DNA from 2 places in the Massilia forsythiae genome. Region 1 is predicted to be linked to the other one. Evidence: predicted binding sites of a transcription regulator. Region 1 holds the regulator's gene; the other holds the start of a gene.
The links. Region 1 encodes sigma-54, which starts transcription at its own class of promoters, with help from an activator protein. Its sites were predicted from a motif close to TGGCANGNAANCTGCTTT; they were not measured.

Region 1 (5,011 bases):
CGCCTGGGCCGAAAAGGCGGACTCGCTCAAGCAGGCCGTGATCAAGTTCGATACCGGCGACGTCGACGAGGTCAGGCAGACCCGCACGCTGACCGGCAACGTGGTGGTGGAGCGCGGCACGCTGACGCTGAAGTCGGACAAGGCCGTGCTCAAGGAATCGCCCGAGGGCTACATGCTGGTGACGCTGACCGCGGCGCCGGGCAAGGTCGCCAGCTTCCGCCAGAAGCGCGACGGCGGCCCCGACCTGTGGATGGAAGGGCAGGCCCAGCGCATCGAGTACGACGAGCGCACCGAACTGGTCAAGCTGTTCTCGAACGCGGTGGTGCGCCAGCTGGAAAACGGCAAGCTGTCGAGCGAAGTCAACGGCGCCTTCATTTCCTACGACAACCGCACCGAGGTGGCCAACGTGCGCAACGACGCCAGCGGCCAGACCAAGGCGGGGCAGGGCCGCAACACCATCATCATCGCGCCGCGCCGCAATGCGAATGCGGCCGCCGCGCCGGCCGCCGCCGCACCTGCCGTGGCTGCGCCTGCGGCCGAGGGCAGCCGATGATGGACGTCCGCCCCGAAGCCGCCGTGGTCGAATGCAGCGGCGGCAGCACCCTGGTCGTCAAGGGCCTGCAAAAGAGCTACGGCAAGCGCCTGGTGGTGCGCGACGTCTCGCTGCAGGTCGCCTGCGGCGAAGTGGTGGGCTTGCTCGGCCCGAACGGCGCCGGCAAGACCACCTCGTTCTACATGATCGTCGGCCTGGTGCCGTCGGACGCCGGCAGCATCGACATCAACGGCACCGACGTGACGAGCATGCCGATCCACCGGCGCGCATTGCTGGGACTGTCGTACCTGCCGCAGGAAGCCTCGGTGTTCCGCAAGCTGACGGTGGAAGAGAACATCCGCGCCGTGCTGGAGCTGCAGCGCGAGAACGGCAAGCGCCTGGGCAAGGAGCGCATCCGCGAGCGGCTCGACGAACTGCTGGCCGAACTGCAGATCGAGAAGCTGCGCGAGAGCCCGGCGCTGTCGCTGTCGGGCGGCGAGCGGCGGCGCGTGGAGATCGCGCGCGCGCTGGCCACCAATCCGCGCTTCGTGCTGCTGGACGAACCGTTCGCCGGCGTCGACCCGATCGCCGTGATCGAGATCCAGCGCATCGTGCGCTTCCTGAAGGAGCGCGGCATCGGCGTGCTGATCACCGACCACAACGTGCGCGAGACGCTCGGCATCTGCGACCGCGCCTACATCATCAACCAGGGCGCGGTGCTGGCATCCGGGCGTCCCGACGACATCATCGCCGACGAGTCGGTGCGCCGCGTCTATCTCGGCGAACACTTCCGCATGTAGTCATGAAACAGTCGCTGCAACTCAAGACCTCGCAACACCTGGCACTGACCCCGCAGCTGCAGCAGTCGATCCGGCTGCTGCAGCTGTCCACGCTCGAACTGCACCAGGAAATCGAACAGGTGCTGAGCGATAACCCGCTGCTGGAACGCCTGGACGATCCGCTCGACCGCTCGGTGCGCCTGCTGGCCGACGGCGCCATCAACAACAACGCCGGCACGTCGACGACCCCGTCGAACGAGGCGCCCAACGCGGAAGCCAACGGCCAGGAAGGCGGCGCCGCTGCCGAGAACGGCGAAGGCGGCGAAGCCAGTGGCGACGAGGGCGGCGGCGCAGCCGAAGGCGCGGATGCCGACTGGGGAGAGACGGGACGCGCCAGCGGCAATGGCGACGACGAGGACGGCCGCCCGCAGCTGGAAGCCAGTCCGGTCTCGCTGCGCGAGCATTTGATGGAGCAGTTGCGCCTGACCTGCTTCGCCGCGCGCGATTGCGCGCTGGTGGAACTGGTGATCGACGCGCTCGACGACAACGGTTACCTGGAAGAGCCGTTGGACGACATCCACGCGCGCCTGCCGCAAGAGCTGGAAGTCGAGTTCGACGAGCTGCGCACCGCGCTGGCGCTGGTGCAGAGCATGGACCCGCCCGGCGTCGGGGCGCGCAGCGCGGCCGAGTGCCTGGCGCTGCAGATCCGGCGCATGCACGGCGTGCCGCTGGTGACGCGGCGCATGGCCCTGGTCATCGTCGAGCGCTACCTGAGCTGGTTCGCGCAGCGCGAATTCAACAAGCTGAAAAAGGCGCTCGACTGCGACGACGAAGACCTGCGCGAGGCGCAGGCGGTGATCCGCCAGTGCAATCCGCATCCGGGTGCGGCATTCGCAGCGGACGTGTCCGACTACGTGGTGCCGGACGTGATCGTGCGCCGCGCCAAGGACGGCTGGAGCGTGCAATTGAATCCGGAAGTGATGCCGCGCCTGCGCGTGAACAGCGTGTACGCGTCGCTGCTGAAACAGGGCAAGAGCGAGAGCCAATTGAGCGCGCAATTGCAGGAAGCGAAGTGGCTGATCAAGAACATGCGCCAGCGTTTCGACACGATCCTGCGCGTGGCGCAAGCCATCGTCGATCGCCAGCGCAACTTTTTCTCCCATGGCGCGGTTGCCATGCGTCCCCTTGTTTTACGCGAGATAGCTGATACACTAGGCCTACACGAGAGCACAATTTCTCGGGTTACAACTCAAAAATACATGCTGACGCCGCATGGCATGTTCGAGTTGAAGTACTTTTTTGGGAGCCACGTTGCGACCGAGGCGGGCGGTGAAGCGTCCTCGACGGCAATCCGGGCTCTGATCGTGCAACTTACAGGAGCGGAAGACCCCAAGAATCCCTTATCGGATAGCAAGATTGCGGACATGCTGGGGGAGCAGGGCATGGTGATTGCGCGCCGCACGGTCGCCAAGTACCGTGAAGCCTTGAAGATTCCACCCGTCAGCCTCCGCAAATCCTTGTAGCCGGCCTTCGTATCAAGCGCTGTTCGCCGCATTTTCCCCAAAGCCCGGACAGCTGCGTATCTTCAAAGGAGTGTGTATGAATCTCACCATCAGTGGACATCACCTGGATGTAACCCCCGCCATCCGAGAATACGTACAGAACAAGCTCGAGCGCATCACCCGCCATTTCGATCAAGTGATCGACTCCCACGTCATCCTCTGCATCGACAACCTCACCGAGAAAGAAAAACGCCAGAAGGCCGAGATCAACCTGCGTGTCGCGGGCAAGATCGTGCACGTCGCCAGCGCGGCCCACGACCTGTACGCAGCGATCGACATGCTGATGGACCGTCTCGACCGGCAAGTGCAGAAGTACAAGCAGATGCTGCAAAATCACAGTCGCACGGCGCTCAAGCATCTGTCCGATGCGGGCGATGCCGACGACGTTCCCGCCACGGCATAAGCCGGCTGCAGCAACGACAACGAAGGGCGCATCGGCGCCCTTTTTGCTTGATGGACGTCCGCAAAATACCATGAACCAACACGTGCACGCCCGCGTCGTCAACCGCACCGGCATCCTGACGCTGGACCGTCCCAAGGCCCTCAATTCCCTGTCGCTCGACATGGTGCGTGCGCTCACCGCGGCGCTGCTGGCGTGGCGCGCGGACGATGGCGTCGATGCCGTCGTCATCGGCAGCACCAGCGACAAAGCCTTGTGCGCCGGCGGCGACATCCGCTTTTTCCACCAGGCCGGCGGCGCCACGCCCGGCACCGGCAGCGCGCTGCTGGAAGATTTCTTCACCGAAGAATACACGCTGAACCACCTCGTGCATTTTCATGGTAAACCGTATATATCGTTGATGGACGGCGTGGTGATGGGCGGCGGCATGGGCATCGCCCAGGGCGGCCCCGGCTGCGGCCTGCGCATCGTGACCGAGCGCACCAGGATGGCGATGCCGGAGGTGAACATCGGCATGTTCCCGGACGTCGGCGGCAGCCATTTCCTGGCGCATGCGCCGGGCCGGCTCGGCGTCTACCTGGGCGTGAGCGGCGCCACCATCGGCGCCGCCGACGCGCTGTATGCCGGCCTGGCCGACCTGTTCGTGCCCGCCGCCCGGCTGGACGGCTTGCGCGCACTGGTCGGCAGCGTGCCCGGCGCCGCACTGCCCGAAGCGATGCGCGCCTTCGCCGCGCCGTTCGCAGCGCAGGCCGGAGACAGCGAGCTGAGCGCGCAGCGCGCGTCGATCGACCGCCATTTCGGCGCTGCCTCGGTGGCGGACATCGTGGCGTCGCTGGCCGGCGACCCGGACCCGTTCGCCCAGGCCGCCCTGGCCGCGATGCGGCGCCGCTCGCCCTTGATGATGTGCGTGACGCACGCGATGCTGGCGCGCGCCGCCGGCATGGACTTTGCCGATTGCCTGCGCATGGAGCGCAGCCTGGTGCGGCGTGCGTTCGAGCACGGCGAGATCCTGGAAGGCGTGCGCGCGCTGGCGGTCGACAAGGACAATGCGCCGCGCTGGAACCCGCCGGCGCTGGAACAGGTGACGCCGGAAATGATCGAACGCTTCTTCGCACCGGTATGGCCGCCGTACGCGCATCCGCTGCGCCATCTCTGAACCGTTTCATCGATCCCTGGGAGGATGCATGGACGCCGAGTCGATACCGCCGCAGTCGATACCACAGTCATGGCGGGCATCCCTGGCCGGCTGCCGCTGGACGCGCCAGGAAACCGGTTGCTCGGAGGCGCAGGTGTGGCGCCTGGATGCGCCCGGCCGTCCCGCGCTGTTCGTCAAGGCCGAACCCGCGGGTCCGCTGTCGGAACTGGCCGACGAGGCGGCGCGCCTGCGCTGGCTGGGCGCAAGCGGCATTCCCTGCGCGCCGGTGCGTGGCGAGGCGCACCACGCCGGCCACGACTGGCTGCTGCTGGGCGCCGTGCCCGGCAGCGACCTGGAAGCGAGCGGCATCGATCCCGGTGCCGGCGTCGCGCTGCTGGCCGGAGCGCTGCGCGCGCTGCACGCGCTCGATCCGGCCGGCTGTCCGTTCGACCACCGCGCCGCGCTGCGCATCGAACGCGCCGATGCGCGCCTGCAGGCGGGCCTGGTCGACACGGACGACCTGGACCAGGGTCACCGTGGCCTGGCGCCGGTCGAGCCGTTGGCGCGCCTGCGCGCGCAGGCGCCGCTGCGCGAAGAGCCGGT
Region 2 (5,011 bases), 1.2 Mb from region 1:
CGCCTTCAGGTCGTCGATGGCGACGCGCGCGTCCTCCTCGGTGACGTAGGCGCGCTGCTCGATCACCAGGCCGAAGGCGGCGGCGAAATTGGCCAGTTCCGGCAGCGGTTTCTGGTACTGGATCACGCCGATGCGCGCCGACAGCCGGCGCGCACGCGCCAGCGCCTGCATCAGGTCGAAGCCGCTGGCCTTGGCCGCCACCACCGGCGCCGCAATGCGGCTCTTGAGGTAGGCGCCGTTCGAGCCGGCGGCGATCACGACATCGACGTGCTCGGCCGCCATGCGTTCGCGGATGTGGCGCGCGGCCTCGTCGAAGCCCAGGTGCAGCGGCTCGATCCGGGCCAGGTGGTCGTATTCGAGGGTGATGTCGCGGAACAAGTCGGACAGGCGCGACACCGACACGGTCCAGATCACGGGTTTGCCGGCTGCATCGGCGCCGGGAGGGCGGGCAGGGTGGGTCATGTTTCAAGTGTAGTGCATTTCACCCCTTTTGTTTCAGGCTGAAACACCGTTGCCGGAGGAATTCTTTGGTAGCCGTAAGAATCGGGTAAGAAACGGTGCTTAGGATCGTTCCCAGCCTGTCGGCAAAGGCATGCATATAACATTGGAGACAAAAAATGGAACAAGACCTCGTACAGCGGGTCAAGAGCGATCCCAATTATCACAAGCTCGTCAAGACGCGCTCCCGCTACGGCTGGATGCTCACCTGGGCCGTGATGATCGTGTATTACGGCTTCACCGCGCTCAACGCGTTCGACAAGCCGTTCATGGCGTCCAAGATCGGCAGCGGCGTCATGTCCTGGGGCGTGCCCCTGGGCCTCTTCGTGATCCTGTTCACCATCGCCGTCACCGCCATCTACGTGCGCCGCGCCAACCGCGAGTTCGATGCACTGACCGACGCCATCCACCGCAACGCCGCCGCCCAGGCGCAAGCCGTCCCGACCACCCAGCCGACCAAGGTGCGCGCATGAACAAGACCCCGATCCGCACCACCGCCGCGCTGGCGCTGCTGTCCGCCGCCAATGCCGCCATGGCCGCGCCCGACCTCGGCCAAGCCACCAAGCAAGCCACCAACTGGACCGCGATCACCATGTTCGCGCTGTTCGTGCTGCTGACCCTGTTCATCACCAAGTGGGCCGCCAAGCGCACCCGCTCGGCTTCCGACTTCTACACCGCCGGCGGCGGCATCTCCGGCTTCCAGAACGGCCTGGCCATCGCCGGCGACTTCATGTCGGCCGCCTCTTTCCTCGGCATTTCCGCCTCGGTGTTCGCCAACGGCTTCGACGGCCTGATCTACGCGATCGGCTTCCTGGTCGGCTGGCCGGTATTGACTTTCCTGATGGCCGAGCGCCTGCGCAACCTGGGCCGCTTCACCTTCGCCGACGTCGCCGCCTACCGCTTCGCCCAGAAGCCGGTGCGCAGCTTCGCCGCCGCCGGCACCCTGGTCACCGTGCTGTTCTACCTGATCGCGCAGATGGTCGGCGCCGGCCAGCTGATCAAGCTGCTGTTCGGCCTGGACTACTATATCGCCGTGGTGCTGGTCGGCGTGCTGATGATGGTGTACGTGCTGTTCGGCGGCATGACCGCCACCACCTGGGTGCAGATCATCAAGGCCGTGATGCTGCTGGCGGGCGCCACCTTCATGGCGTTCTCGGTGCTGTCGCTGTACAACTTCAGCCCGTCGGCGTTGTTCGCCAAGGCCGTGGAAGTGCATGCCAAGGGCGATGCCATCATGGGCCCGGGCGGCTTCATCAAGGATCCGATTTCCGGCATCTCGTTCGGCATGGCGCTGATGTTCGGCACCGCCGGCCTGCCGCACATCCTGATGCGCTTCTTCACCGTCCCGAGTGCCAAGGAAGCGCGCAAGTCGGTGCTGTGGGCCACCACCTGGATCGGCTATTTCTACATCCTGGTGTTCATCATCGGCTTCGGCGCAATCGTGCTGGTCGGCACCAACGCCGGCTTCAAGGATGCCGCCGGTAAGCTGCTGGGCGGCGACAACATGGCGGCGGTGCACCTGGCGAAAGCCGTCGGCGGCGACGTGTTCCTCGGCTTCATCTCGGCGGTGGCCTTCGCGACCATCCTGGCGGTGGTGGCCGGCCTGACTCTGTCCGGCGCCTCGGCCGTGTCGCACGACCTGTACGCCACCGTGATCAAGCGCGGCCAGCCGGCCCCGGGCAGCGAACTGCGCGTGTCGAAGATCACCACGCTGTGCCTGGGCGTGATCGCCGTGCTGCTGGGCATCGTGTTCGAGAAGCAGAACGTCGCCTTCATGGTGTCGCTGGCCTTCGCCATCGCCGCCTCGGCCAACTTCCCGGTGCTGTTCATGTCGGTCCTGTGGAGCAAGTGCACCACCCGCGGCGCCACTGTCGGCGGCTTCCTCGGCCTGGCCACGGCGGTCGGCCTGACCGTGCTGTCGAAATCGGTATGGGTCGACGTGTTCCACAACAAGGCGGCGATCTTCCCGTACACCTCGCCGGCCCTGTTCTCGATGGCCGTCGGCTTCTTCGGCGTGTGGTTGTTCTCGGTGACCGACAGCAGCCCGCGCGCGGCGATCGACAAGGCCGGTTTCGAGGCGCAGGAAGTGCGCTCGGAAACCGGTATCGGCGCGGCGGCAGCGTCGGCGCATTGATCGAAATCGTGCCTGCGCCACCAGGCGCAGGCAAGCCACCACGTCGTCCCCGCGCAGGCGGGGACCTATAGTGAGTAAAAGAATTCGGCACATTGGAAGCAACTGAATGCTTCAACATTGCCAATTTTGGATACTCAGTATGGGTCCCCGCCTGCGCGGGGACGACGCATTTGGGATCGCGCTGTTTCAATCATCCTCTGCTTGAAACGTCTTGAAACATGTGCCGGTTTTGAAACGTCACGTATGCCAGGAATGCCGGTAACTCCTTGAAACCAGCCTGGTTGTTCCGCATCCGACCGCTGGCATGCCGTTTGCATGGGATGGGATGTCATCCATCCCATGCATCGAAGGAACAGCCATCCATGACCCACCCATCCGCAGGCGCCGCATTCCGCCAGGCCGTCCGTGAAGAACACCCGCTGCAGGTCGTGGGCGCGATCAACGCCAACCATGCCCTGTTGGCCAGGCGCGCCGGCTACCGCGCCATCTACCTGTCCGGCGGCGGCGTCGCGGCCGGCTCGCTCGGCTTGCCGGACCTCGGCATCTCCGGGCTGGAAGACGTGCTCGTCGACGTGCGCCGCATCACCGACGTGTGCGACCTGCCGCTGCTGGTCGACGTCGATACCGGCTTCGGCGCATCCGCCTTCAACGTGGCGCGCACCGTGCGCGCGCTGGCCAAGGCCGGCGCCGCCGCCTGCCACATCGAGGATCAGGTCGGCGCCAAGCGCTGCGGCCACCGTCCGGGCAAGGAAATCGTCAGCCAGGGAGAAATGGTGGACCGCATCAAGGCCGCGGCCGATGCCAGGGTCGACGACGATTTCGTGATCATGGCGCGCACCGATGCGCTGGCGGTCGAAGGGCTGGACAAGGCCGTCGAGCGCGCCGTCGCCTGCGTCGACGCCGGCGCCGACATGATCTTCCCGGAAGCGATCACCAGCCTAGAGATGTATGCGCAGTTCAAGCAGGCGGTCAAGGTGCCGATCCTGGCCAACATCACCGAGTTCGGCGCCACGCCGCTGTTCACGGTGGAAGAGCTGAAGGGCGCCGACGTCGACATCGTGCTGTATCCTCTGTCCGCCTTCCGCGCCATGAACAAGGCGGCCGAGAACGTCTACGCGGCGATCCGCCGCGACGGCACCCAGCAGAACGTACTGGACACGATGCAGACGCGCGCCGAACTCTACGACCGCATCGACTATCACAGCTTCGAGCAGAAGCTCGATGCGCTGTTTGCCCAGAACAAGTCGAAATAAGCGAAACAAGCGAAACCAGCACCACGGAGAGACCACATGACCGACCAGATTCATCCCGCAACCCCCGCCTTCAAGCCGAAGAAATCGGTGGCCCTGTCCGGCGTCGCCGCCGGCAACACCGCGCTGTGCTCGGTGGGCCGTTCCGGCAACGACCTGCATTACCGCGGCTACGACATCCTGGACGTCGCCGACGCCTGCGAATTCGAGGAGATCGCCTACCTGCTGGTGCACGGCAAGCTGCCCAACGACGGCGAACTGCGCGGCTACAAGGCCAAGCTGAAATCGCTGCGCGGCCTGCCGCAGGCGCTCAAGGCGGCGCTGGAAGCGCTGCCGGCCGGCGCCCACCCGATGGACGTGATGCGCACCGGTGTCTCGGTGCTCGGCTGCACCTTGCCGGAAAAGGACGACCATAACCTCTCGGGCGCGCGCGACATCGCCGACCGCCTGATGGCCTCGTTCGGCTCGATGCTGCTGTACTGGTACCACTACAGCCATAACGGCAAGCGCATCGACGTCGAAACCGACGACGAGTCGATCGGCGGCCACTTCCTGCACCTGCTGCACGGCTTCGCACCGCCGGAGAAGTGGGTGCGGGCGATGCACACCTCGCTGATCCTGTACGCCGAGCACGAATTCAACGCCTCGACCTTCACCGGCCGCGTGATCGCCGGCACCGGCTCCGACATGTATTCGTCCATCACCGGCGCCATCGGCGCGCTGCGCGGCCCCAAGCACGGCGGCGCCAACGAGGTGGCCTTCGAGATCCAGAAGCGCTATGAAAACCCGGACGAGGCCGAGGCCGACATCCGCAACCGCGTGGCCAACAAGGAAGTCGTGATCGGCTTCGGCCATCCGGTCTATACCATTTCCGACCCGCGCAACAAGGTGATCAAGGAAGTCGCGCGCGGCCTGTCGGAAGCGGTCGGCTCGACCAAGATGTTCGACATCGCCGAGCGCCTGGAATCGGTGATGTGGGAAGTCAAGAAGATGTTCCCGAACCTGGACTGGTTCTCGGCCGTGTCGTACCACATGATGGGCGTGCCGACCGCGATGTTCACGCCATTGTTCGTGATCGCCCGCACCTCGGGCTGGTCAGCCCACGTGATCGAGCAGCGCATCGACAACA

Region 2: the regulator sigma-54 is predicted to act here: its motif matches at 2,933-2,950, upstream of prpB (methylisocitrate lyase).

Annotation. Positions count from the first base shown of each region.
Region 1 covers NZ_CP051685.1:1,373,997-1,379,007, reverse strand. The annotation lists gene lptA (lipopolysaccharide transport periplasmic protein LptA) at 1-553, shown strand, start outside; gene lptB (LPS export ABC transporter ATP-binding protein) at 550-1,332, shown strand; gene HH212_RS05890 (RNA polymerase factor sigma-54) at 1,335-2,834, shown strand; gene hpf (ribosome hibernation-promoting factor, HPF/YfiA family) at 2,911-3,276, shown strand; gene HH212_RS05880 (enoyl-CoA hydratase/isomerase family protein) at 3,347-4,429, shown strand; gene HH212_RS05875 (APH(3') family aminoglycoside O-phosphotransferase) at 4,458-5,011, shown strand, end outside.
Region 2 covers NZ_CP051685.1:150,920-155,930, reverse strand. The annotation lists gene prpR (propionate catabolism operon regulatory protein PrpR) at 1-462, opposite strand, end outside; gene HH212_RS00730 (DUF485 domain-containing protein) at 618-971, shown strand; gene HH212_RS00725 (cation acetate symporter) at 968-2,632, shown strand; gene prpB (methylisocitrate lyase) at 2,995-3,885, shown strand; gene prpC (bifunctional 2-methylcitrate synthase/citrate synthase) at 3,922-5,011, shown strand, end outside.